DNA from 4 places in the Streptomyces liangshanensis genome. Region 4 is predicted to be linked to each of the others. Evidence: riboswitches for the same ligand, from Rfam matches in the RefSeq annotation. Region 4 holds a riboswitch; each other region holds the start of a gene.
The links. A riboswitch is a leader RNA that binds a small molecule or an ion and turns the genes downstream of it on or off. The one in region 4 is predicted to bind cyclic di-AMP.
Positions count from the first base shown of each region.

Region 1: linked by a shared signal. The riboswitch ahead of HA039_RS18275 (M23 family metallopeptidase) and the one ahead of HA039_RS21155 (LysM peptidoglycan-binding domain-containing protein) in region 4 are both predicted to bind cyclic di-AMP.
Region 2: linked by a shared signal. The riboswitch ahead of HA039_RS04250 (M23 family metallopeptidase) and the one ahead of HA039_RS21155 (LysM peptidoglycan-binding domain-containing protein) in region 4 are both predicted to bind cyclic di-AMP.
Region 3: linked by a shared signal. The riboswitch ahead of HA039_RS29995 (C40 family peptidase) and the one ahead of HA039_RS21155 (LysM peptidoglycan-binding domain-containing protein) in region 4 are both predicted to bind cyclic di-AMP.

Region 1 covers NZ_CP050177.1:4,225,567-4,231,246, forward strand. Annotated here, with positions in the region: gene HA039_RS18255 (HAD family hydrolase) at 1-440, opposite strand, end outside; gene HA039_RS18260 (hypothetical protein) at 527-727, shown strand; tRNA gene HA039_RS18265 (tRNA-Met) at 833-906, shown strand; gene HA039_RS18270 (PP2C family protein-serine/threonine phosphatase) at 1,325-2,479, shown strand; cyclic di-AMP (ydaO/yuaA leader) riboswitch at 2,818-2,971, shown strand; gene HA039_RS18275 (M23 family metallopeptidase) at 2,983-4,041, shown strand; gene HA039_RS18280 (aldo/keto reductase) at 4,104-5,048, shown strand; gene HA039_RS18285 (PrsW family intramembrane metalloprotease) at 5,219-5,680, opposite strand, start outside.
Region 2 covers NZ_CP050177.1:963,445-969,124, forward strand. Annotated here, with positions in the region: gene HA039_RS04235 (STM4012 family radical SAM protein) at 1-474, shown strand, start outside; gene HA039_RS04240 (STM4011 family radical SAM protein) at 483-1,367, shown strand; gene HA039_RS04245 (SGNH/GDSL hydrolase family protein) at 1,322-2,155, opposite strand; gene HA039_RS04250 (M23 family metallopeptidase) at 2,314-3,222, opposite strand; cyclic di-AMP (ydaO/yuaA leader) riboswitch at 3,225-3,388, opposite strand; gene HA039_RS04255 (tyrosine-protein phosphatase) at 3,763-4,575, shown strand; gene HA039_RS04260 (DUF6126 family protein) at 4,572-4,709, opposite strand; gene HA039_RS04265 (helix-turn-helix domain-containing protein) at 4,735-5,352, opposite strand; gene HA039_RS04270 (aspartate aminotransferase family protein) at 5,440-5,680, opposite strand, start outside.
Region 3 covers NZ_CP050177.1:6,893,996-6,899,675, forward strand. Annotated here, with positions in the region: gene HA039_RS29975 (adenosylmethionine--8-amino-7-oxononanoate transaminase) at 1-278, opposite strand, end outside; gene bioB (biotin synthase BioB) at 271-1,446, opposite strand; gene HA039_RS29985 (8-amino-7-oxononanoate synthase) at 1,693-2,895, shown strand; gene HA039_RS29990 (ATP-binding protein) at 3,102-3,533, shown strand; gene HA039_RS29995 (C40 family peptidase) at 3,691-4,164, opposite strand; cyclic di-AMP (ydaO/yuaA leader) riboswitch at 4,168-4,350, opposite strand; gene HA039_RS30000 (hypothetical protein) at 4,662-4,970, opposite strand; gene HA039_RS30005 (ATP-dependent Clp protease proteolytic subunit) at 4,978-5,625, opposite strand.
Region 4 covers NZ_CP050177.1:4,878,320-4,883,999, reverse strand. Annotated here, with positions in the region: gene HA039_RS21165 (FtsB family cell division protein) at 1-469, opposite strand, end outside; gene eno (phosphopyruvate hydratase) at 573-1,859, opposite strand; gene HA039_RS21155 (LysM peptidoglycan-binding domain-containing protein) at 2,219-2,917, opposite strand; cyclic di-AMP (ydaO/yuaA leader) riboswitch at 2,922-3,115, opposite strand; gene HA039_RS21150 (LysM peptidoglycan-binding domain-containing protein) at 3,404-4,405, opposite strand; gene HA039_RS21145 (cytochrome P450 family protein) at 4,565-5,680, opposite strand, start outside.

The DNA.
Region 1 (5,680 bases), 650 kb from region 4:
TCGGCCACCTCCACGACACGCGCGAAGAACTCCTCGGTCGGCTTGGCCGCGTCCCAGTCGCCCGAGCCGGTGACGAGGTCGGTCGGGAGGTCCAGGCGGCGCAGCAGTTCCAGGGCGCGGGCGGTCTGGTTCCCGGCGAGGACGACCCGGACGCCGAGCGCCCGCAGGCCGGCGAGGGCGGGCCGTACGTCCGGGTAGAGGTCCGACTCGTCGAGGTGTTCGCCGCGGCCCGCGGTCTCCCTGGCGCGGTACGCCTCGCCGATGTCCATGCCGGGTTTGATCAGCCGCAGGGCGTCTTCGGCGTCGCTGTTCTGCGCGGTCATGACACCCACCAGGGCGGAGATCGTGTGTCGGGGGACGCCCAGCCAGTCGGCCCAGGAGGCCCACTGCCGGTCGTCGCGTACGAGGGTCTCGCCGACGTCGAACACGATGGTTTCAATCACCGGTAGGAGACTAGAGGGTGTCGGAAGGCGCTCGGGGGGACACGCTCTGCCGATTGTCAGTGGCCCCCCGTAGCCTTACCTCCATGTCGGCTTCATCGTTCGCCTCGTCCGCATCCTCCGATGCCAGCACTCCCGTGCGTTCCGCCGCTGTGGTCAACGTCGAGATCCGCGCCCTCTGGACGCGGGCCGGTGGCGCGTTGTCGGCCGCCGAGCAGGAGCGCTACCAGCGGCTTCTCGTGGAGTGGGCCGCCGCGGTGCGGGCCGATGTGGTCGAGGCGGCGTAGGGCCGGAGGGGCCCGTGCGGGCGGTTCGTGGGACGCGGTGCGGTGGGCGGGGAGCCGTAAATGGGAATGATCTTGGTCCGGATGGCGTAGAGTCAGGTTTACCGACGCGGGGTGGAGCAGCTCGGTAGCTCGCTGGGCTCATAACCCAGAGGTCGTAGGTTCAAATCCTGCCCCCGCTACTCAGAAGGATGGAAGGCCCGGATCCCCAGTGGATCCGGGCCTTCGTCGTACCCGCACCTCCGCGTACCGTGAAGGGGCAGTGGTGGAGCGATCGGTTCCGTAGCCCACTCGGTCGATGGCGACTCGCCGCCCGGCGCGGTGGCGACCAGCCTGGGGTGAGCGCGGTACCGACCGCAGCCGAAGCTGGACCGGGCAGGAGACCACAAGGTGGGGAAGCTGAGGAAGCCGGGGCCGAGAAGGCCGGGGAAGGGCAGCGACGGCGCGGCCCCGGGGCCCGGCCCCGCCCGCGCGGGCGGAGCCGGCTCCGGTACGCCCCGGCCCCCCGGCCCCGCCACCGGCTTCGGCACCCGCTTCGAAGGCGGGTTCGACCCCTCGGGCGGGACCGGCAGCACTCCGGTCGCGGCCGCCGGCGGCCGGATCCCGGACGGCGGCTTCGTCGACCGGGGCGTGACCGCCGAGCCCGGCCGTATCGGACGCAGGATCGTCCGCTACCTGCCCGCGTTCGTGATCGTCGTCGGCGTGATCTTCGACTCCACGACCCCCACCCGCTTCACCGCCTCCCCCTTCTTCTGCTCCGCGGCCCTGGTCGCCGCGCCGTTCTTCACGCCGCTGGGCACCCTGCTCACCGGCGTCGCCGCGCTCTGCACCGATCTGGTGCTGCGCCTCGTCGACGGCACGGTCGGGACCGCCGACGCCATCACCGAGCTGCTGACCGTGCTCACCGTCTCCGTCCTCGCGCTCGGCATCAACCGGGTCGTGCGCCTGAGCGGCGAGCGCCTCGCGTCCGCCCGCATCATCGCCGAGACGGCCCAGCGCGCCGTGCTGCCCAGACCCGCCGACCGGATCGGCGGGCTGCACATCGCCGCGCGGTACGAGGCGGCGCAGGAGGGCGCGTTCATCGGCGGGGACCTGTTCGCCGTGCAGGACACGCCGCACGGGGTGCGCCTGGTGGTCGGGGACGTACGGGGGAAGGGCCTGGAGGCCGTCGAGACGGTGGCGGTGGTCATCGGGGCGTTCCGGGAGGCCGCCGAGCAGGAAGGCACGCTGGAGGGCGTCGCGCAGCGCTTGGAGCGCGCGCTGACGCGGGAGGGGACGCGCCGGGACGGCGTCGACGTCTTCGAGGGCTTCACCACCGCCGTACTGGCCGAGATCCCGAACGGTGAGGCGGTGGTACGGCTGGTCAACCGCGGCCACCCCGAGCCGCTGCTGACCCACGGGGACGGCGCGGTGGCGATGCTGGCGCCCGGTGACCACGCCCTGCCGCTGGGGATGAGCGAGCTGGGGGCGTGGCCGGACCGCGCGGACGAGGAGCCGTTCCCGCCGGGGGCGACGCTGCTCTTCTACACGGACGGGCTGTCCGAGGCGCGCAACGCGAAGGGCGTCTTCTACGACGCGCGTGAGCGGCTGTCCGGCCGGATCTTCCCGGGGCCCGACGAGATGCTCGACGCGCTCATCGGGGACGTACGCGTGCACACGGGTGGCGGGAACACGGACGACATGGCGCTGCTGGCGGTCAGCCGGCCCGCCCAGGGGCAGCCGGAACGGCGCAGGACGATGCCGGTCGTGCCCTGACGGGGCCGGCGGGGTCCGGAAAGGGGTTGCGGAAGGGGGTCGCGGGGGCCGGGGCCACCGGTGGGGGCGCCGCCGTTCCGTACCGCCCACCCCGCGTCCCGCACGCTCCGTGATCGGGGCATACCGCTCCGCACAACGCCTGACAACCCATCAGAAACCTCTGGCCACCCGAGTACCCTCCCGGGACGATCAACTCGCCCGCTTGCGCCTCGATCTGTCCCGGTACGTCCGTTGCGGATTCGTTAACGATCATCCGGAACAGCTTGGAATAAAGCCCATGTCTCTATTAACGTTCGATAACGCAGCGCGGTCGTCCCAGCCGTCGTCAGGACGGCGCCGTGCCGCACGCGCCGAATCCCGCAAGGGAACCGGGGAACCACCAATTGGGGTGAATCGGGAGCTTCTTGCTGCCTTGTGCCGCGAGAGCACCCGTAGGAGACCTTCCTGCTCCGAACCCGTCAGCTAACCCGGTAGGCGAGAAGGAAGGAAAGGAGCGCGCCCCAGTGGCGTCCAACAAGCCTGCCCTCGATGCCCCCTTCGAAACGGAAACCTTCGAACCGCCGACCTTCGGCGGCGAAGCGGACCGCACCTGGGGGGAGTGGAACCCCACCGAGGAGTCCGTCCTTCCTCCCGTACGAGGCAGGCACCGCGTCGCCAAGCAGCGCGGACTGGCCCGCAGTTCCACGGTCCTCGGCGTCGGCGTCCTCGCCGCCGTCGGCGCGGGTGGCATCGCCACCGCCCAGGACAAGCCCGCCGTCTCCATATCCCTGCCCGATGCCATCACGGACAACCTTCCGGCCGCCAAGTCGCTGCCGGGCGTCGGATCCCTGGGTACGGAAGAGGCCAAGCCGAGCGCGCTCGCCACGGACCCGCTGACCACCGCGGGCATGACCACCGCCGACTTCCAGCAGGGCGCCACCGACGCCGGCGAGGCGCTGCGGGCCCGGATCCTCCAGCAGGCCGAGGCGCAGCAGGCCGAGGCCGACGCCACGACGAAGCTCGCCGCGCAGACGGCGGCGGCCGAGAAGGCCGCCGCTGACGCGAAGAAGCAGCAGTCCGAGGCCGAGAAGAAGATCCAGGAAGCGAAGGAGAAGGCGGAGGCCGAGGCCAAGGCCAAGGCGGCCGCCAAGGCCGAGAAGGAGCGCCTGGCCAAGCTGGCCCAGAGCTACACCCTTCCCGTCGTCTCGTACACGATCACCTCCACCTTCGGCCAGGCCGGCTCCATGTGGTCCTCCGGCTACCACACCGGGCTCGACTTCGCGGCCCCCACCGGTACGCCGATCAAGGCCGTCCACAGCGGCACGGTCAAGTCGGCCGGCTGGTCCGGCTCGTACGGCTACCGCACGGTGCTGGAGCTGGACGACGGTACGGAGCTGTGGTTCTGCCACCAGTCCTCGATGACGGTCACCGCCGGCCAGAAGGTCGCCACCGGCGAGGTCATCGGCCGCGTCGGCGCGACCGGCAACGTGACGGGACCGCACCTGCACCTGGAGGTCCACACCCCGGGCGGCACGGGCATCGACCCGATGGCCTGGCTCCAGGGCAAGGGCCTCAACCCGTAACCGACCGCTGTGTGCCGGGGGCGGCGGAATAGTCCCCGGCCACCGCGTCGTTGGGGGAGTTCATGACAGATCTCCGTGCCCTGGGCTCCTCCGACCTCCGGGTCTTCCCCCTCTCCCTCGGCGGCAACGTCTTCGGCTGGACCTCCGACGAGGCCCAGTCCTTCGCCGTCCTCGACGCGTACGCCGCCGTGGGCGGCAACTTCGTGGACACCGCCGACACGTACTCCTCCTGGGCACCCGGCCACCAGGGCGGCGAGTCGGAGACCGTCCTCGGCGACTGGATCGCCGCGCGCGGCAACCGCTCCGAGGTCGTCGTGGCGACCAAGGTCGGCTCGCACCCGCGGTTCAAGGGCCTGCGGGCGGCCACCATCAAGGGCGCGGCCGAGGAATCGCTGCGCCGGCTGCGTACGGACTACATCGACCTCTACTACACGCACTTCGACGACCCCGAGGTGCCGGTCGAGGAGATCATCACCGCGCTGGACCAGTTGGTGAGGGACGGCAAGGTACGGGCGATAGCCGCCTCCAACCTCAGCGTCGAGCGGCTCACCGCGTCGCTGGACTTCTCCGAGCGTGAGGGCCTGGCCCGGTACGAGGTCCTCCAGCCGCGCTACAACCTGGTCTCCCGCGACACCTACGAGGGCCCGCTCCAGGACCTCGTGGCCGGGCGCGGGCTGTCCACCGTGCCGTACTCCTCGCTCGCGGCGGGCTTCCTCACCGGCAAGTACCGTCCCGGGACCACGGTCGACAGCCCCCGGGCGGCCGGGGCGGGCAAGCACCTGGAGACCGAGCGCGGCCGCGCCGTGCTCGCGTCGCTGGACCGGGTCGCCGGGGCGCGTGGTGTCGAGGCCGGCACCGTGGCGCTGGCGTGGCTCGCGGCCCAGCCCACCGTGGTGGCGCCGCTGGCGTCCGCGCGGACCGTCGAGCAGCTGCCGGTGCTGCTTGCGGCGACCGGACTGGAGCTGACGGCGGAGGAGCTGGCCGACCTGGCGGCGGCTTCCGCCTGAGGGCGGTCGGGCGGGTTTCCGCTGAGCCCCGCGTCCCCGTACCCCCGCTGATGCCGGTCGGGCGGGTCTCCGTCCCCCCGCCGAGCCCTTCCGGCGCGTTTCCGTCCCCCCGCCGAGCCCTTCGGGCGCGTCCCCGTACCCCCGCGGGTCCCGAAGGGGTACGGGGACGGTCAGTCGCGGTACGGGTTGTAGCCCTCGTAGTCGGCGTACGGCGGCGGCACCCGTACCCGGCCCGTGGCCCGCGCCGCGTACGTGAGCGCGGGCCCCGCGATCGTCCTGCGCTGCCACAGGTGGTGCAGCAGCTCCCGCTCCCGCTCGGCGAAGTCCGGCGCGCCCGGCTCCCGTTGCGCCCGGTGGCGGAGGAAGGCGAGGGACGTCGCGAACGCCTCGTACTCCCCGACGGTCCTCGCCGCCCGCGCCCCGTACGTACGGCCCGCGAAGTCCCGTGCCATCGTGCGCGCCCGCATCGAGGAGAGCGCGTGCGGCGCGGCGGGGACGAGCCAGCCGGCGGCGGAGTACGCGGGCAACTCGGCGGAGATCGTGCGCAGTTCGCGCTGCCTGCTCCAGATCGCCAGCCAGGTGACGAGCCCGAGCACGGGGACCATGAACGCGCCGTAGACCAGGTAGAAGCC
Region 2 (5,680 bases), 3.9 Mb from region 4:
CCCGCCGAGGGGCCCGGCGACCACGCCTGCCAGACGGACGGCATGATCGGCCTGGGCTGCGGCGCCCGTTCGTACACCTCGCGCCTGCACTACTCGTTCGACTACGCGGTCGAGATGCGCGAGATACGGACCATCATCGACGCCTACACAGGGACCCGGGACTTCTCCCGCGCCGAGGTGGGCCACCGGATGGACGGGGACGGCGACGAGGCCCGCCGCCGTCACCTGCTCCAGTCGCTTCTCCAGGCGCGGGGCATGGAGACGGCCGACTACGTGGCGCGGTTCGGCACCGGTCCCGCCGATGACTTCCCCGCCGAGCTGGCCCGGTTCGAGGCGTACGGCTGGCTCGACGCGGGCGCGGGCCCCGGCCTGCTGCGGCTCTCCCCCGAGGGCCTCGCGCACTCCGACGCGCTGGGCCCGGCGCTCTTCTCCCCCGCCGTACGGGCCGCCATGGCCGCGTACGCGCTGAAATGAGTCCCGCGATGGACCTGACGATCCTCTACCGCGGTCCGCTCGCGTCCTGCGACTACGACTGCCCGTACTGCCCGTTCGCCAAGCGGCGGGACAGCAGGGCCCAGTTGCTCGCCGACCGGACCGCCCTCGACCGGTTCGCCTCCTGGGCCGCGGAGTCCACGGACGACCGGCTGTCGGTGCTTTTCACCCCGTGGGGCGAGAGCCTGGTCCGGTCCTGGTACCGGCGCACGCTCACCGAGCTGTCGCACCTGCCGCACATCCGCCGGGTGGCCGTCCAGACGAACCTGAGCTGCCGCACCGACTGGCTCGCGGACGCCGATCCGGGGAAGCTGGCCCTGTGGTGCACGTACCACCCGGGACAGACGCCCTACGACCGGTTCCTCGCCAAGTGCCACGACCTGGCGGCCCTCGGCGTGCGGTTCAGCGTCGGTGTCGTCGGCCTGCCCGAGCACCTGGAGCACGCGCGCCGGCTCCGGGCGGAGCTGCCGGAGCACGTCTACCTCTGGATCAACGCGGCCGAGGGGCACACGTACGGCGACGACGAGGCCGCCCGCTGGACGGAGCTGGACGCGCTGTTCCCGTACAGCCGCCATCCGCACCGCTCGGCCGGACTGCCGTGCCGCACGGGCGAGTCGGTGATCTCCGTGGACGGCGACGGTACGGTACGGCGCTGCCACTTCGTCCGCGCCGAACTGGGCAACCTGTACGACGGTTCGTACCGCGCGGCCCTCGGCCCCCGGGGCTGTCCGCTCGCCGTGTGCGACTGCCACATCGGCTATGTGCACCTGGAGACGCTGCCGTTGTACGACGTGTTCGCGGGCGGCGTCCTGGAGCGGATCCCGGCCGTTCAGCACTTGAGCGGCAGCAGGTCCGGACGCTTGGCCGCCACATGATCACCGGACGACTCGCCGCGCAGCCGCCGCCCGATCCACGGCACGAGGTGCTCCCTGGCCCAGTGGATGTCGTCGCGCCGCACCTCGAACGTGCCACGCGGCGGCTGCGGCGGCCACGGCTGGTCCGGGTCGGCGGGCACGTCCAGGCCGAGCACCTGCCCGGCGCGCAGCGCGACCCGGGTGTGGCCCTCGGGCGAGAGGTGGAGGCGGTCGCTGTCCCAGGCCCGCCGGTCCTGGACGGACCTGAGCGACCACAGGTCGAGGACGGGGCAGTCGTACCGGTCGGCGATGGACCTGACGTGCGCGGTGTAGGTGGCGATCTTGCCGCGCAGATGCCGCAGCACCGGTACGTTCCGGGTGTCGAAGCCGGTGGTCACCATGACCGTGCCGACCGCGCCGGTCAGGTCGGCGACGGCCCGCTCGAAGCGCTCGGCCACGTCGTCGGGGTCGGAGCCCGGCCGGATGATGTCGTTGCCGCCCGCGCAGAAGGTCACCAGGTCCGGGGCGAGTTCACGGGCCCGCGGAATCTGTTCCGCGACGATGTGGTCGAGCAGCCGGCCCCGTATCGCGAGATTCGCGTACCTGAAATCGCCGTGGACGGTGTCCGCGTCCTTTTCCGGCCCGCCCGCGGCGGGGAGTTGGTCGGCGAGCAGAACGGCCAGCCGGTCCGCCCAGCCCACATAGGTCCCGTCCGGTCCCGGATCCCCCACGCCCTCCGTGAAACTGTCACCGAGCGCTGCGTACGACCCGAATGTGCCACGTCTTCTTGTTCTCGAATCGTCTCCCACAGGAGGACATGATTCACCCGGGGATGTGACCTACGCGACCGTAAGAAGTGGTTGACGCGGGGTGAGATACCCCATCGGTCAAGTTTGGCCCAAACGGGAATAGCCCCGCTCCGGTGAAAGGGAATCACCGGAGCGGGGCGGAAGGAACCCGGAGGGGATCAGACGGTGACGCCCTGGTCCCGCAGGAAGGCCAGCGGGTCGACGTCCGAGCCGTAGTCGGGACCGGTGCGGATCTCGAAGTGCAGGTGCGGGCCGGTCACGTTGCCGGTGGCGCCGGAGAGCCCCAGCTGCTGGCCCTCGCTGACGGTCTGTCCGGCGGAGACGGCGATCGAGGACAGGTGGGCGTACTGCGAGTACATGCCGTCCGCGTGCCGGACGACCACCTGGTTGCCGTACGAGCCGCCGTCACCGGCGGTCACGACGGTGCCCGCGCCGACGGCCTTCACCACGGTGCCCGAGGGCGCCAGGAAGTCCACACCGGTGTGGTAGCCGCTGGACCAGTTGCTGCCCGAGGCGTGGTACGGCGTGCCGATGGCGATGCCGTCGACCGGCAGCGTGAAGGCGGAGGACGCCTTCTCGGCGACCGGGGCGGCCTTCGCCGCGGGCGCGGCCTCCTTCTTGGGCGCGGTGCGCTCGGCGGAGCGGGAGGCCGTGGTGGGGGCCTCGGCGCGGTCGTCCGCGCGGGCCTGGGTGCGGAGGGTCAGCTTGAGGCCGGGGTGGATCAGCGACGGGTCGGAGCCGACGGCGCGCTTGTTGTCCGCGTAGAGCTTCTTCCAGCCTCCCGCGATCTTTTTCTTCCTGGAGATCTTCGCCAGGGAGTCGCCGGGGACGACGGAGTAGGTCGCGGCGGTCCCGGAGGCGCCGGAGGTCCCGGCGGCCCGGACGAGGGACACGGGGGCGGCCTGGGCGGCGGACGCGGTGACGGATCCGGCGGCGGCCGGTGCGGCGTTGGCCCCGGTGGCGCCGACGAGCGGAAGCACGACCGCGGCTCCGCCCGTCCCGGCCAGGACAAATCCTCGGGTGATCGGGTTCTTCTTGGGACGGCGGTGCTTACCCTTCGCGGGCATGGTGAATTCCTCTCCGGCGCCTACGAGGTGAGCTGTCGGGTTCGGGCTGGAGATGCCCGGTCGCGGTTGCTCCGCGACTTCACCCCTAGCCGTCCGCGGAAACGGAACGGCGTACTACCTGGGTCCCCCGCTCCTGCCACGCGTGGATGGTGGGTGGGTGCGAATTCCGGGCGGCGGCAGGATTAGGCGTTCCGCTCGGATTGAGGGTGAACGTAAGCCGCCGCGGACGGCCGGTACAAGCCGCCGGCTCCCCTCTCCCGTGCACGCTCCGATATCTTCCGGCCTTTCCGGTCACCCTGCGTGGATATGCGATCTTCGCTTTCCTTCTGACGTCGTAATTCCGTTTCCGCTGACCGCCACGCACCGTCACGGATATGATCCTGCTCACGGATAGGAGCCCATCTCCCCCTTGACCGGGGCAGGTTGGTTGCAATCCCTCAATACGGACAGATGCGATCAATTGCCCGGGCGGCCATGTCGTAAGGTCGCAGTCGACATCGTCGGCGAGCCGCGCCGACGGCAGACACGGAGGAGCAGCCCGTGACCCAGAATCTGCCGCACGTGCCGCCGGTCGAGCCGGAGCTGACCGGCGTACGCAACTTCCGCGACGTGGGCGGGCTGCCGACCACGGACGGCAGGAAGGTGCGGTACGGGCGGCTCTACCGCAGCGGGCACCTCGCGGGGGCCACCCCGGCCGACGCCGCCTTCCTCACGTCGCTGGGTCTGCACACCGTCTTCGACTTCCGCAACGCGGCCGATGTGCGTCTCGACGGGGAGGACGTCGAGCTGCCCGGGGTACGGAACGTGAACATCCCGCTGACCGACCCGGCGGACGGCGCCGAGTTCTGGCGGATGGTGCGGGACGGCGACCTCGGCCAGCTGCGGTCGCTCCTCGCCGACGGGAAGGCGGCGGCCCGGATGGTCGATTCGTACCGCACGATCATCCGGGAGCGTACGGCCGAGCACAGCAGGGTCCTGCACGCGCTCGCCGACAACAACGTGCCCGCGCTGATGCACTGCGCGGCGGGCAAGGACCGCGCGGGCCTGTCGGTCGCGGTGTCGCTGCTCGCGGTCGGTGTGGAGCGCGACGCGATCGAGGAGGACTACCTCAAGTCGAACGAGCCGAGCCGCCGTTACAAGGTCCGCCGCAGTGACACCTCACCCGCCGGGATGTCCGCGGAGGTGATGGAGCTGCTCGGCCCGCTCTTCGACGCGCGCGCCGCGTACCTGGAGGCGGCCTTCGACACGATCACGACCACCTGGGGCTCCACCGACCGCTACCTGTCCGAGGGCCTCGGACTCGCCCCGGAGACGCGGGAGCGGCTGCGCGAGGGCCTGCTCGACGCGTCCTAGGACCCGACGCTGAACAGCAGGTAGAGGAAGCCGGCGAAGAGGTGTCCGGCGATCAGGTAGGCGAAGAGGCGGATGACCAGCCCTCGGGGCAGCGTCCAGTTCCTCTTGTTCTGCGGCACATTGTTCTCCGGCATGGTGTCGAACCTTTCTCGAAGGCCGTCAGTGGAGATCGGCGGTGGGGCTCTGGAGCAGGGTGTGGACGAACAGCAGCTCGGTCCCGCCGGGGTCGGCGGCGGCGAGGCGGTGCGGGGTGAGCGAGTCGAAGTGCGCGCTGTCCCCGGGGCCGAGGACGTGCACCGCGTCCCCGAGGCCGAGCCGCAGCCGCCCGCCGAGGACGTACAGCCACTCCTCCCCGGGGTGCACGCGCACGAGGTCGCCCTGCGCGCCGTACGGCACCACGACCCGCAGCGGCTGCATGGCCCGGCCCGAGCCGCCCGCGCGGTGGTACGTCCAGCCGTCGGCCTCGACCGGTTCCTGGCGTCCGGCGCGGACGACGGGATCGCGTTCGGCGGGCGCCTCGCCGAGCAGGTCGGAGACCGTCGTACCGTAGATGCGGGCGAGGGCCAGCAGCATCGGCAGCGAGGGCTGGCGCCGGCCGGTCTCCAGCCGGGAGAGGTGGGCGGGTGACAGACCCGCCCGCGCGGCGACGGTCTCCAGCGTGAGGCGGCGGTCGCGCCGCAGCTCGCGCAGGCGGGGGGCGACATCGGGGAGCACTTCCGGCAGGATGGTCGGCGGCGCGTCGGACCGGCCGGGAGCCGCGCCCTCAGGCGTGTTCATGCCTCCATTGCGCCAGGAACGTGCCCCGGAGGCAACTTTTTTGCCTCCGAGGCAAAAGCATCCAGGCAGCAGCCGGAGTCCGGGCCCCTACCGGTTCGCGACGGCCTGCTTCACCAGCGTCCTGCCGAAGTCCCACATGAGCCCGCCGCCCCCGTGCGCGTCGTCCATGACGGCGGTGAAGGCATCCACGAAGCGCTCGACCTCCGGTTCACCGATGGTCAGCGGCGGGATCAGCTTGATCACTTCGAGGTGGTCGCCGGAGACCTGCGTGAGGATCCGGTGCTTCTGGAGCAGCGGGACGACCACCATCTGGGCGAAGAGACCCTTG
Region 3 (5,680 bases), 2.0 Mb from region 4:
AACATCACATGGCTCATCCGGTCCAGCTGCGCGTGGGCCGCGTCGTTGAGGACGGGGTGGTTGTACCCATGGATCGCCGACCACCAGGACGACATCCCGTCGACCAACTCAAGCTGCCCGTGGGCGGGTTCGGCCAGCCGGAGCCGTACCCCCGACGCAGACTCCACGACCAGCGGTTCCGTACGGCCCGGCATGGGGCCGTACGGATGCCAGACATGGGCGCGGTCCAGGTCGAGCAGGTCCCGGGGGGTGAGCGGGGGCAGCGCGGTCTCAGGCATTCGGGGCGATGTCCGTACCCGCGCCCCGGCGCCGCACGGCCACCAGATCCGTCCGCACCGCGTCGGCGGGAGCCACGTCGGCCCGCGCCGTCGGGACCGCGCCAGCGCAGGCGCCCGCGCCCTCGCCGCCGTCCGCCCCGCCGCACGGCGCGCAGGCCGCGCCGCTCCGGTGCTCCGGCAGCGTCGTGGTGCCCGCGCCCTCCACCTCGAACCCGGCGTCGGCGATCATGTCCAGGTCCGCCTTGCCCTCCTGGCCCTCACTCGTGAGGTAGTCGCCGAGGAAGATCGAGTTGACCAGGTGCAGCGCGAGCGGCTGCATCGTGCGCAGATGCACCTCACGCCCGCCGGCCAGCCGTACCTCCACGTCCGGGCAGACGAACCGGGTCATGGCGAGGATCCGCAGGCAGCGCTGCGGGGTGAGGTTCCACTCCTTCGCCAACGGCGTTCCCTCGAAGGGGATCAGGAAGTTCACCGGCACCGAGTCCGGGTCGAGCGCGCGCAGCGAGAAGACGACGTCGACCAGGTCCTCGTCGCTCTCGCCCATGCCCGCGATCAGCCCGGAGCAGGCCGAGAGGCCCGCCGCGTGGGCCCTGTTCACCGTGTCCACGCGGTCCGCGTAGGTGTGCGTCGTGGTGATGTCCCCGTACGTGCCCTCGGACGTGTTGAGGTTGTGGTTGTACGCGTCGGCCCCCGCCGCCCGCAGCCGCTCGGCCTGGCCGTCCGAGAGGAGCCCGAGGCACGCGCACACCTCGACGCCCTCGTTCTGTTCCTTGATCGCCTTGATGGTGCCCGAGACCCGCTCGACGTCGCGGTCCGTCGGCCCCCGGCCGCTCGCCACCAGACAGACCCGCTTCGCCCCGCCGGCCACGCCCGCGGCCGCCGCCTTCGACGCCTCGTCGGGCTTGAGCCAGGTGTACTTGAGGATCTCCGCCGTCGACCCGAGCCGCTGCGAGCAGTACGAGCAGTCCTCGGGGCAGAGCCCGGACTTGAGGTTGACCAGATAGTTCAGCTTCACCCGCCGCCCGAACCACTGGCGGCGCACCTTCCCCGCCGCGGCCACCACGTCGAGCAGCTCGTCGTCGGAGGTCGCCAGTACGGCGAGGGCCTCTTCGCGGGTCGGCAGCTCACGCCGCAGGCCCTTCTCCACCAGCGTCTTCAGCAGATCCATGGCGTTGATCCTCGCTCACCGCGAGGCTCCGATGCCAGGGAGGAACCCGACAACACCACCGGATCGAAGTGTGTGTATGGCCACATCCTGACCCGATCCGGTGCCGGTTAGGGTCTGTGCGCAGCCTACAAAAGGACCCTTCCCGTGCAGCAGGACCGCCAGGACCCGCAGGATCTCCAGGACCCGCGTCAGGACCACGAGCACGCGCGGGAGGACCGCCAGGACCCGCGCTCCCGTCCCGGACGGCTGCCCGCACCGGACGACTCTGCCCGCCCGGCGGCCGGTCATGCCTCCGGGGCGCCCGCGGATCCGTTCGGCTGGACCGGCGCCGAGGCCCGCCGCCGCGAGCGCGCGGGTCTGGTCCGTACGCTCCGCCCCCGCGCGGCCGACTCGCCCCTGGTCGACCTCGCGAGCAACGACTACCTCGGCCTCGCCCGCCACCCCGCGGTCACCGCCGCCGCGGCGGACGCGGCGCTGCGCTGGGGCGCCGGCGCCACCGGGTCCCGCCTGGTCACGGGCAGCACCACGCTCCACGCCGAACTGGAAGCCGAACTGGCCGGGTTCTGCGGCTTCGAGGCCGCGCTCGTCCTGTCGTCCGGCTACGCGGCCAACCTCGCCGCCCTCACCGCGCTGACCGCCCCCGGCTCGCTGATCGTGTCCGACGCGGGCAACCACGCCTCGATCATCGACGGTTGCCGCCTCGCGCGCGCCGAGACGCTCGTCGTCCCGCACGCCGACCCCGCGGCCGTACGCGAGACGCTCGACGCGCACCCGGGACGCCGGGCCCTCGTCGTCACCGACGGGGTGTTCTCGGTGGACGGCGACGCCGCGCCGCTGGACGAGCTGGCCGAGGTCTGCCGTACCCGGGGCGCGGCCCTGGTCGTCGACGACGCGCACGGCCTCGGCGTGCTCGGCGACGGCGGGCGCGGGGCGCCGGCCGCCGCGGGGATCGCGGGAGCCGGCGGCGTCGTGGCCACGGTCACCCTCTCCAAGTCGCTGGGCAGCCAGGGCGGCGCCGTCCTCGGGCCGGCCCGGGTCATCGAGCACCTGGTCAACGCCGCGCGCACGTTCATCTTCGACACCGGACTCGCGCCGGCCGCCGTCGGCGGGGCGCGCGAGAGCCTGCGGCTGCTGCGCCGCGAGCCCGGGCGGGCGGCGCGGGCCCGGGAGGTCGCGCTGACGCTGTACGAGCGGCTCACCGGGGCCGGGTTGAGCGCCGTGCGCCCGGACGCCGCCGTGGTGTCGGTCCGGGCGGCCTCGGCGGAGGCCGCCGTCCGCTGGGCGGCCGACTGCCGCGCGGCGGGCCTGGCCGTGGGATGCTTTCGTCCGCCGTCCGTGACCGACGGTGTCTCGCGCATCAGGCTCACCGCCCGCGCCGACCTGACGGACCGTCAGCTCGACGCGGCGGTGGGAACGATCATCGCCACCGCGGCCCCGGTGGGCCGATAGCACCGGAACCCCGGACAAGAGCCCTCAAATACGTTCTGACGTAGCAGAGTTCACCGCTTCGAGCGACAGAATTCCACATATCTCGGTGGATCAGCCCCCTGAACGGCACGATAAGTGGCACTCTGGCGCGAAGCACAGTCCGAGCCGCCGGCGCAGCATCAGTTCTGTGCCGAAGTCCGGCCCGGCGGGAAAGGGACAGCGTCGCCATGGCAGACCATCAGGAAGCATCCGTCACCCTGCCGAGTGATGCGGCCTCGGTCCCCGCGGCCCGAAGATTCGTCGCGGACCTTCTCACGGAATGGGGGCTGCCCGGCGAGGCCGATCTGGCGGACACGGTCCGGCTGATCGTCTCGGAGCTCGCGACCAACGCCGTCCAGCACACCTTCGGCCGGTCCCCGACGTTCACCGTGGACGTACGGCTGGAGCGCGACGAGCGGTTGCGGGTCGGCGTCACCGACAGCCACCCGAGGTGGCCGCGGCGGCTGCCCGCCGCGGTGCAGCAGGACAACGGCCGCGGCATGGTCATCATCCGCTCACTGACCGCCGAGTGCGGCGGACGGGTGAGCGTGACCCCCACGGAGGAAGGCGGGAAGACGGTCTGGATCGCGCTGCCCTGGACGGTGCCGGTGCAGAGCTGAGCACACCGTCCCGACAGCTCTCACGACTCCCAGAACTCCGACGGCTCCGGCAACTCCGGTAACCCCGAAGACTCCGAGACATCAGACGGCTCCGAGGGCCCTGTCCCCGCCCCCGCACCGTCCCGGGACCGCGCTCCGTCCGCCCGCCCGGGCCCCGTCAGCCGACCCGGCCGTACCAGACGCTCCTGGACCAGATGCGCTCCAGCCGCACCACGTCCCCGCTCTTCGGCGAGTGCCAGATCTTGCCGCCGCCCGCGTAGATCCCGACGTGGTAGACGCTGCTCCCCGAGTGGAAGAACACCAGATCCCCCTTCTTCCGGCCGGCCGCCGAGATGTGGCGCGTCTTGTTGTACTGCTGCTGGGCGGTACGAGGCAGCTTCTTGCCCGCCTTCTTGTACGAATAGACCGTCAGCCCCGAGCAGTCGAAGCGGCGTGGCCCCGACGCCCCGTACTTGTACGGCGATCCCTTCTTGGAAGCGGCCACCTGGAGCGCCGTCGCCGCGTGCGGCACGGCCTGGGCCTCGGACGCGGCGCCCGGGACCAGCAGCGAACCGCCGACCGCGGCGAGCGTGAGGGCCGAGACGGCCCCCGCCCGGGAGAACACGGACGGGACATGTGTCTGCGCAGTCATGCGCAACCCTTCGTCAGCCGCCTGTGAAGGATGACCTGTCGGGTTCGGGCTGGCGAAGTTGCCCGGCCGCGTCAGCGGCTTCACCCCGAGGGACGACCCTGTGCGGGCCGGCCCGTACTGCTCGGGTCCTCCACTCCTGCCGATCCACTCGTGTCGACCAGGCATCCGGATCGGCGGCAGGACTCGGCGTCCGCCCGGACCGCCCCGCCGCGGTTGGCGGGGGCTTGTCGTCCCAGGGATCTTGACGCGGATCGGAGAGATTTCCGAGGCGAAACGACGATATGTGAATCTCATCACGTCTGACCCATACGGGTGCACGCGAGGGTTTTGGTCCGGACGACGGGGGCCCGACGAGGGTCGCACCTGCGACGGAGTGTCACCTCTCGTTGCGCGTATGGTCACTTTGCGCAACTCACGTCCCCGGTGGTGTCCAGTCGGCTCCTACGCCGAACGGGGGAGGCGTTTCCGTAGGCGCACGCCCGTACGGGAACGCTCCGTCAAGCCGGTTCCCCGGGCGGCATGGTGACGCGTCCCGCGCGGCGCTCCCCGTCGAGCACCCGCAACGCCCGCGCCAGGGTCGCGGCGTGCACCTCCGTCTCGCCCCTGGCGTGCATCTTCGTCAGGGCGTCCCGCAGCTCCACGGCGCGCGCGGGGAGCGCCTGGGCGGCGCGCAACGCGCTGTACGTGTCGTTCTCGCGCGCCGGGTTGATCCGCCCGAGCAGATCCACCACGGACAGGAAGGCGTCGACGAACTCGCCTTCGGCGCGGGTCAGTGCGGGCAGGGGCGGCAGTTCGGGCGGCAGCACGCGCGGGTCACCGCCGGCCCGCCGGGCCGACGAGGCCGGCCGAGGTCTTGCGCGTCCCCACCACGTGGTCGACCAGGCCGTACGCCCGCGCGCCGGCGGCGTCGAAGATCGTGTCCCGCTCCAGGTCGTCCCGTACCCGCTCGGCGCTCTGCCCGGTGTGCTCCGCCAGCAGCGACCCGAGCAGGTCGCGCGTCCGCAGCAGTTCCCCGGCCTGGATCATCAGGTCGGACGGCTGGCCCCGGACGGGTTCGTCGACGCTCGGCTGCTGGAGGACGACCCGCGCGCCCGGCAGTGCCATCCGCTTGCCGGGCGTGCCGGCCGCGAGCAGGACGGCCGCCGTGGAGGCCGCCTGGCCCAGGCACGTCGTCTGCACGTCGCACATGACCGTCCGCATCGTGTCGTAGATGGCGGTCATGGCGCTGACCGAGCCGCCGGGGGAGTTGAGGTAGAGGCAGATGTCCTGGTCGGGCGCCGCGTACTCGAGGTGGAGGAACTGCGCGATGACGTCGTTGACCGCTGTGTCGTCGATGGGGGTGCCGAGGAAGATGATCCGCTCCTCGAAGAGCTTGGAGTACGGGTCGAGCGTGCGGGTCCCGTGGTACGTCCGCTCGTTGAACTCCGGCAGGACGTAGCGGGCGGCATGGCCGTGGCTCACGGGGATCCCCTTCTGTAAAAAATGTACAGGACGTACGTCCCGTACCCTGGGGAGC
Region 4 (5,680 bases):
TGTCCGGGCGGTCCGCGTTGTCCACGCTGTCCAGGACGTTGGAGTACCAGGGGCGGTCGGCCGCGCCCTGCTCCTCGCGCTCCTGCCGCGCCGCCTCCGGGTCGATCATGGTGTAGCCGGTGTCCCCGGGCATCACGTAGTGGAGGTGCTCACGGGCCAGCCGCTCGATGTAGGCGTCGTCCTGGAGACGTGCCTTCTCGTCGCGCAGCTCCTCCACCCGCTGCCGTGCCTCGCGGGACAGCTTCTCCTGGTCGGCGATGTCGTTCTGCTGCGACACGTACTGCCGCATCGGGTACGCGAGCGCGACGACCAGCGTGCAGACCACGAGGGCGAGGAAGGCCGCGCGGCCGGTGAGCCGCGAGCGGCGGGCCTGGCGGCGGTTCTGCGAGCGGTAGACACGGGCCGCGGTCTGCTCACCGAGCACCCGCAGCCTGGTCGCGGTGGAGAACCGGTCCCGGTTCCCGGCCATGGTCCGCCTCCCCTGTCACGTACGTACGTCCCCGGACACGGTACGGGACCGGGGACGGGGACGTACGTACGACGGGCTGGTCAGCGGCCGCCGACCGGCGTCGTCAGCCCTTGAAGCGGGGGAACGCGCTGCGGCCGGCGTACACCGCGGCGTCGTCGAGGATCTCCTCGATGCGCAGCAGCTGGTTGTACTTGGCCACGCGCTCCGAGCGGGCGGGGGCGCCGGTCTTGATCTGGCCGCAGTTGGTGGCGACGGCGAGGTCGGCGATGGTGACGTCCTCGGTCTCGCCGGAGCGGTGGGACATCATGCACTTGAAGCCGCTGCGCTGGGCCAGCTCGACGGCGTCCAGCGTCTCGGTCAGCGAGCCGATCTGGTTGACCTTGACGAGCAGGGCGTTCGCGGAGCCCTCCTCGATGCCACGGGCGAGGCGCTCGGGGTTGGTGACGAAGAGGTCGTCGCCGACGATCTGGACCTTGGAGCCCAGCTTGTCGGTGAGGACCTTCCAGCCGGCCCAGTCGTCCTCGTACAGCGGGTCCTCGATGGAGACCAGCGGGTAGGAGGCGACGAGCTCCTCGTAGTACTCGGTCAGCTCGGCGGCCGAGCGGGACTTGCCCTCGAACTCGTACACGCCGTCCTTGTAGAACTCGGACGCGGCGACGTCGAGCGCGAGCGCGATGTCGCGGCCGGGCACGTAACCGGCTTCCTTGATCGCTTCGAGGATGAGGTCGAGCGCGGCGCGGTTGGAGTCCAGGTTGGGCGCGAAGCCGCCCTCGTCGCCGAGGCCGGTCGACAGGCCCTTGTCCTTCAGGACGCGCTTGAGCGTGTGGTAGACCTCGGCGCCCCAGCGCAGGGCCTCGGAGAAGGACTCCGCGCCGATCGGGGCGATCATGAACTCCTGGATGTCCACGTTGGAGTCGGCGTGCGAGCCGCCGTTCAGGATGTTCATCATCGGAACGGGCAGCAGGTGCGCGTTCGGGCCGCCGAGGTAGCGGAAGAGCGGCAGGTCGGAGGCCTCGGAGGCGGCGTGCGCGACGGCGAGGGAGACGCCGAGGATGGCGTTCGCGCCGAGCGACGACTTGTCCGGGGTGGCGTCCAGGTCGAACATCGCCTGGTCGATGAGGCGCTGCTCGGTGGCGTCGTACCCGACGAGCTCCGGGCCGATCTGCTCGATGACGGCGAGGACGGCCTTCTCGACACCCTTGCCCTGGTAACGGTTGGGGTCACCGTCGCGGAGTTCAAGGGCCTCGAACGCACCGGTGGAGGCACCGGAGGGGACAGCAGCACGGCCGGTGCTGCCGTCGTCGAGGCCGACCTCGACCTCGACCGTGGGGTTGCCTCGGGAGTCGAGGATTTCCCGGGCTACGACGACGTCGATGGACGGCACGAGCATCTCCTTCATGGGATGTGACGCTTTGGGCGCGGGGCCGCTCGGTCCCGCGACACGAGCCTAACCGGCCCCGGGCCGTCGGCAGGCCGGTGCCCGCCCGCTGGGACGAAATGAAGACGTCATCCTGATGACACGCGGGCGAACGGCACCGGCGGGGTCCGTTCCGGCCACGCGGTCGGTCGCGTGGCCGGAACGGGGGAACCCCGGCCCGCGCGCGTACGGGGGAAGAACGCGCGGGGCCGGGGTGGTACGGGGGTGGGGCCGCGAGGGGGACGGGTGGCCCCGGAGGGAGCGGACCGGGAGGCGGTCGCTCACCGGGCGGCCGGCGTCACCTCTCGGGTCGGCTGGCCGGGCGGGCGGGCTCAGCTCAGGTGGAGCTGCTGGCCCGGGTAGATCACGTCGGCGTCGGTGACGATGTCCTTGTTCAGGTCGAACAGCTTCTTCCAGCCACCCTTGACGTGGTGGGCGGCGGCGATCTTCGACAGGCTGTCGCCGGGCTTGACCTTGTACTCGCCGTCACCCTTCTTGATCGTGGTGGGGCGGCTCGTACCGCGCGAGGCGTGCTGCTCGGAGGTGCGCGCCGAGGGCGCCGCCTGCCGCTGGGGAGCCTGCTGCTGCGGCGCGGACTGCTGCTGGCGCGGCGCGGACTGGCGGGCCGGCTGCGAGGGGGCCGCCGGGGCGGAGTCGTTCGAGGCGTTGGAAAGGCCCACACCACAGGTCGGCCAGGCACCCTTGCCCTGGCCCGCGAGGACCTTCTCGGCGACGGCTATCTGCTGCGACTTGGAGGCCTGGTAGGCGTTGGGCGCGTAGGCGGTGCCGCCGTACGCGGCCCAGGTGGACGGGGTGAACTGGAGCCCGCCGGAGAAGCCGTTGCCGGTGTTGATGGCCCAGTTGCCGCCGGACTCGCACGCGGCGACCTGGTCCCACTCGGCGGTGGTGGCGGCGGAGGCGGACGTGGCGCCGAGCAGCGGGACCGCGACGGCGGCACCGGTCACCCCGGCGAGCGTGGCGTAACGGACGACCTTGGACGGACGGCGGTGCTTGGCCTTGGAACGCAGCATGAAGCTATCTCCTCACCGACGCCTACGAGGTCAGCTGTCGGGTTCGGGCCAAGTGAGTTGCCCGGCCGCGTCCGTCGGGGCCTCCCGGCCCTCGCTGTACGCGGCTTCACCCCGAGCCGGTCGTCGGCCGTCTCTCGACGGCCGGGGCCGGCACCTAACCTTTGGGTCCCCCGCTCCTGCCTTCGGCGCTTGACGCGACGATTACTCCCCCCGACCGACGGCAGGATTCGGCGTGACGGTCGACGAGGCCCGCGGTGCGAGCGGTTCAGACCGTAGACACAGGTCCACCGGATGTTCAAAGTGGCCGATGGGGGAGAAATCGCCCGAACTCCCCTGTGTGCCGACCGTGTTTTCGCAGGTGAGGGCGGAGAAAGCGCCACCGGTGGGCCAAAGGTCCCCTGTTGAGGCAAAGAGACCCTTGTCTCACTTGCGCAGAAGTGGACATAGGGCCTCCAACCCCCCTCGGGGGCGGGCCGTCAACTGCTGCTACTTCACGCCGAGATCGACGGTCTGGCCAGGCAGGATGAGGTCGGGGTCGGTGCCGAGCGCGTCCTTGTTCGCGTCGTAGAGGGCGCGCCAGCCGCCGTCGACGCCGTTCTCGTCCGCGATGCGCCACAGGCAGTCACCGGGGCGTACGACGTACTCGCCGTCGGGGGTGGCGGTGGCGTCGGGCGTCACGGCCTCCGCGTCACGTGTCAGTGCGTCACCCCGGGAGGCGTGACGGCCCGATTCGCGCTCTTCACCCGAGTTGTCCGGCGTGATGCCGGCCAGGTCCGGGGAGGCCGCCGGGTCCTCGGGGGCCGCGCCGCCGCGGTGCTTGCCCTTCACGGTGTCCGTGGTCGCCTCGGTGGAGGGGGTGGCGGAACGGGAGGGGCTCGGGGTGCCCCCGTCGCCCTTCGCGCCGTCCCGGCCGTCCCGGCCGTCCCGTTCGCCGTCCGTGCGCTTCGCGGCGGAGGGGCTGCTGTCCGGGGTGGCGCTGCCGGGGGAGGTCGGGGTCGTGTCGGAGCCCTCGGCCCGGTCCGTGTCCGCGCCTGAGGGCGCGGTGGACGCCTCGGGGGTCGCGGAGCTCTCGTCCGCCCCGGGGGCCGCCCCGGGGTCGACCAGGGGCTCCGCGGTGTCCTTCACGAGTCCCGCGACGGGCGCGCAACTGGCCCAGGCCGACGGGCCCTGCGCGTCGAGGATCTTCTCGGCGACCGCTATCTGCTGGGAGCGGCTGGCGAGGTCGGGGCGGGTCGCGTAGCTGCCGCCGCCGAAGTCGTCCCAGGTCTCCTGGGAGATCTGGACCCCGCCGAAGTACCCGTTGCCGAGGTCCGCGCTCCACGCGCCCCCGCTCTCGCAGTCGGCGACGCGGTCCCAGGTGGAGGCGTCCGCCGCGCTCGCGGAGGTGGCGCCGAGCAGCGGGATGGCGATCGCGGAGCCGGTCACCCCCGCGGCGACGATCAGGGCGGGCGCCTGGCGGGGGCGACGGTGTCGGCCGTTCGCGGACATGCGGTTGCCTTCCGTGTGCCGTACGACGCAGGGGGCGTCACACGTGAAATCGACTACAGCGTGTGGCTGCTGAGCTGTCGGTGAAGGTAGCCGGACTCGAACGCTTGTCACAAGTCGATGCAGGGGAGATCACGTGAAAGTCACATTCCTGACGGTCCGTCAGGCGGGCAAAGGCGTGAACTGCACCGGAAGTGTGCGCAATCCACGCATGATGAGCCCTCCGCGCCAGCGCAAATCGGCCGGATCCGCCGCAAGCCGCACGTCCGGCAGGCGCGTCAACAGCGTGCCGAGCGCGGCCTGTCCCTCCAGCCGGGCGAGCGGCGCGCCGACGCAGTAGTGGATGCCGTGTCCGTAACCGAGATGCTGATTGTCACGCCGAGCGAGATCCAGCCGTTCCGGGTCCTCGAACCGCGCGGGGTCGCGGTCGGCCGCCGCGAGGACGACCAGGACGGGGTCGCCGGTCGCGACCGCCTGCCCGCCGAGCGTCAGCGGCTCGGTGGCGTACCGCCACGTCGCGAGCTCCACCGGCCCGTCGTAGCGCAGCAGTTCCTCGATCCCGGTCGCCAGCAGGCCGCTCTCCCCCGCGTCCAGCGACGTCTGGAGCAGCGCGCGCTGCTCCGGGTGGCGCAGCAGCGCGTACATCCCGTTGCCGATGAGGTTGACGGTGGTCTCGAACCCGGCGAAGAGGAGGATGAAGGCCATCGCGGCGGCCTCGTTCTCGGTGAGGTGCTCGCCGTGGTCGCTCGACCGGATCAGGTCGGAGATCAGGTCGTCGCCGGGGTTCTCGCGCTTGCGGTGGATGAGTTCGGCGAGGTAGCTCCGCATCTTCTTGACCGACCGGGCGACCCCGCCGCGCGGGCCGCCGCCGTGGCGGATCATCATCCCGGCCCAGTCCCGGAAGTCGTCCTGGTCCTCGCGCGGGACCCCGAGGAGGTCGCAGATCGCGTAGATGGGGAGGGGGAAGGCGAAGTCGTGGATGAGGTCCGCCTCGCCCTTCGCCGCGAACCCGTCGATGAGACGGTCCGTCAGCTCCTGCACGCGTGGCGCGAATTGGGCTACCCGTCGCGGGGTGAAGGCCTTGGACACGAGCCGCCGCAGCCGGGTGTGGTCCGGCGGGTCGATGTTCAGGAGATGCGTCATCAGCTCGGCGTTGCGCTCCCCCGGGATGCCCGTCCGCCCCTTGGCGTGCGCCGACCCGGCGTGGTGGACGGGGTTCTTGGAGAGCCGGGGGTCGGCGAGCGCCCGCTTGGCGTCGTCGTACCGCGTGACGAGCCA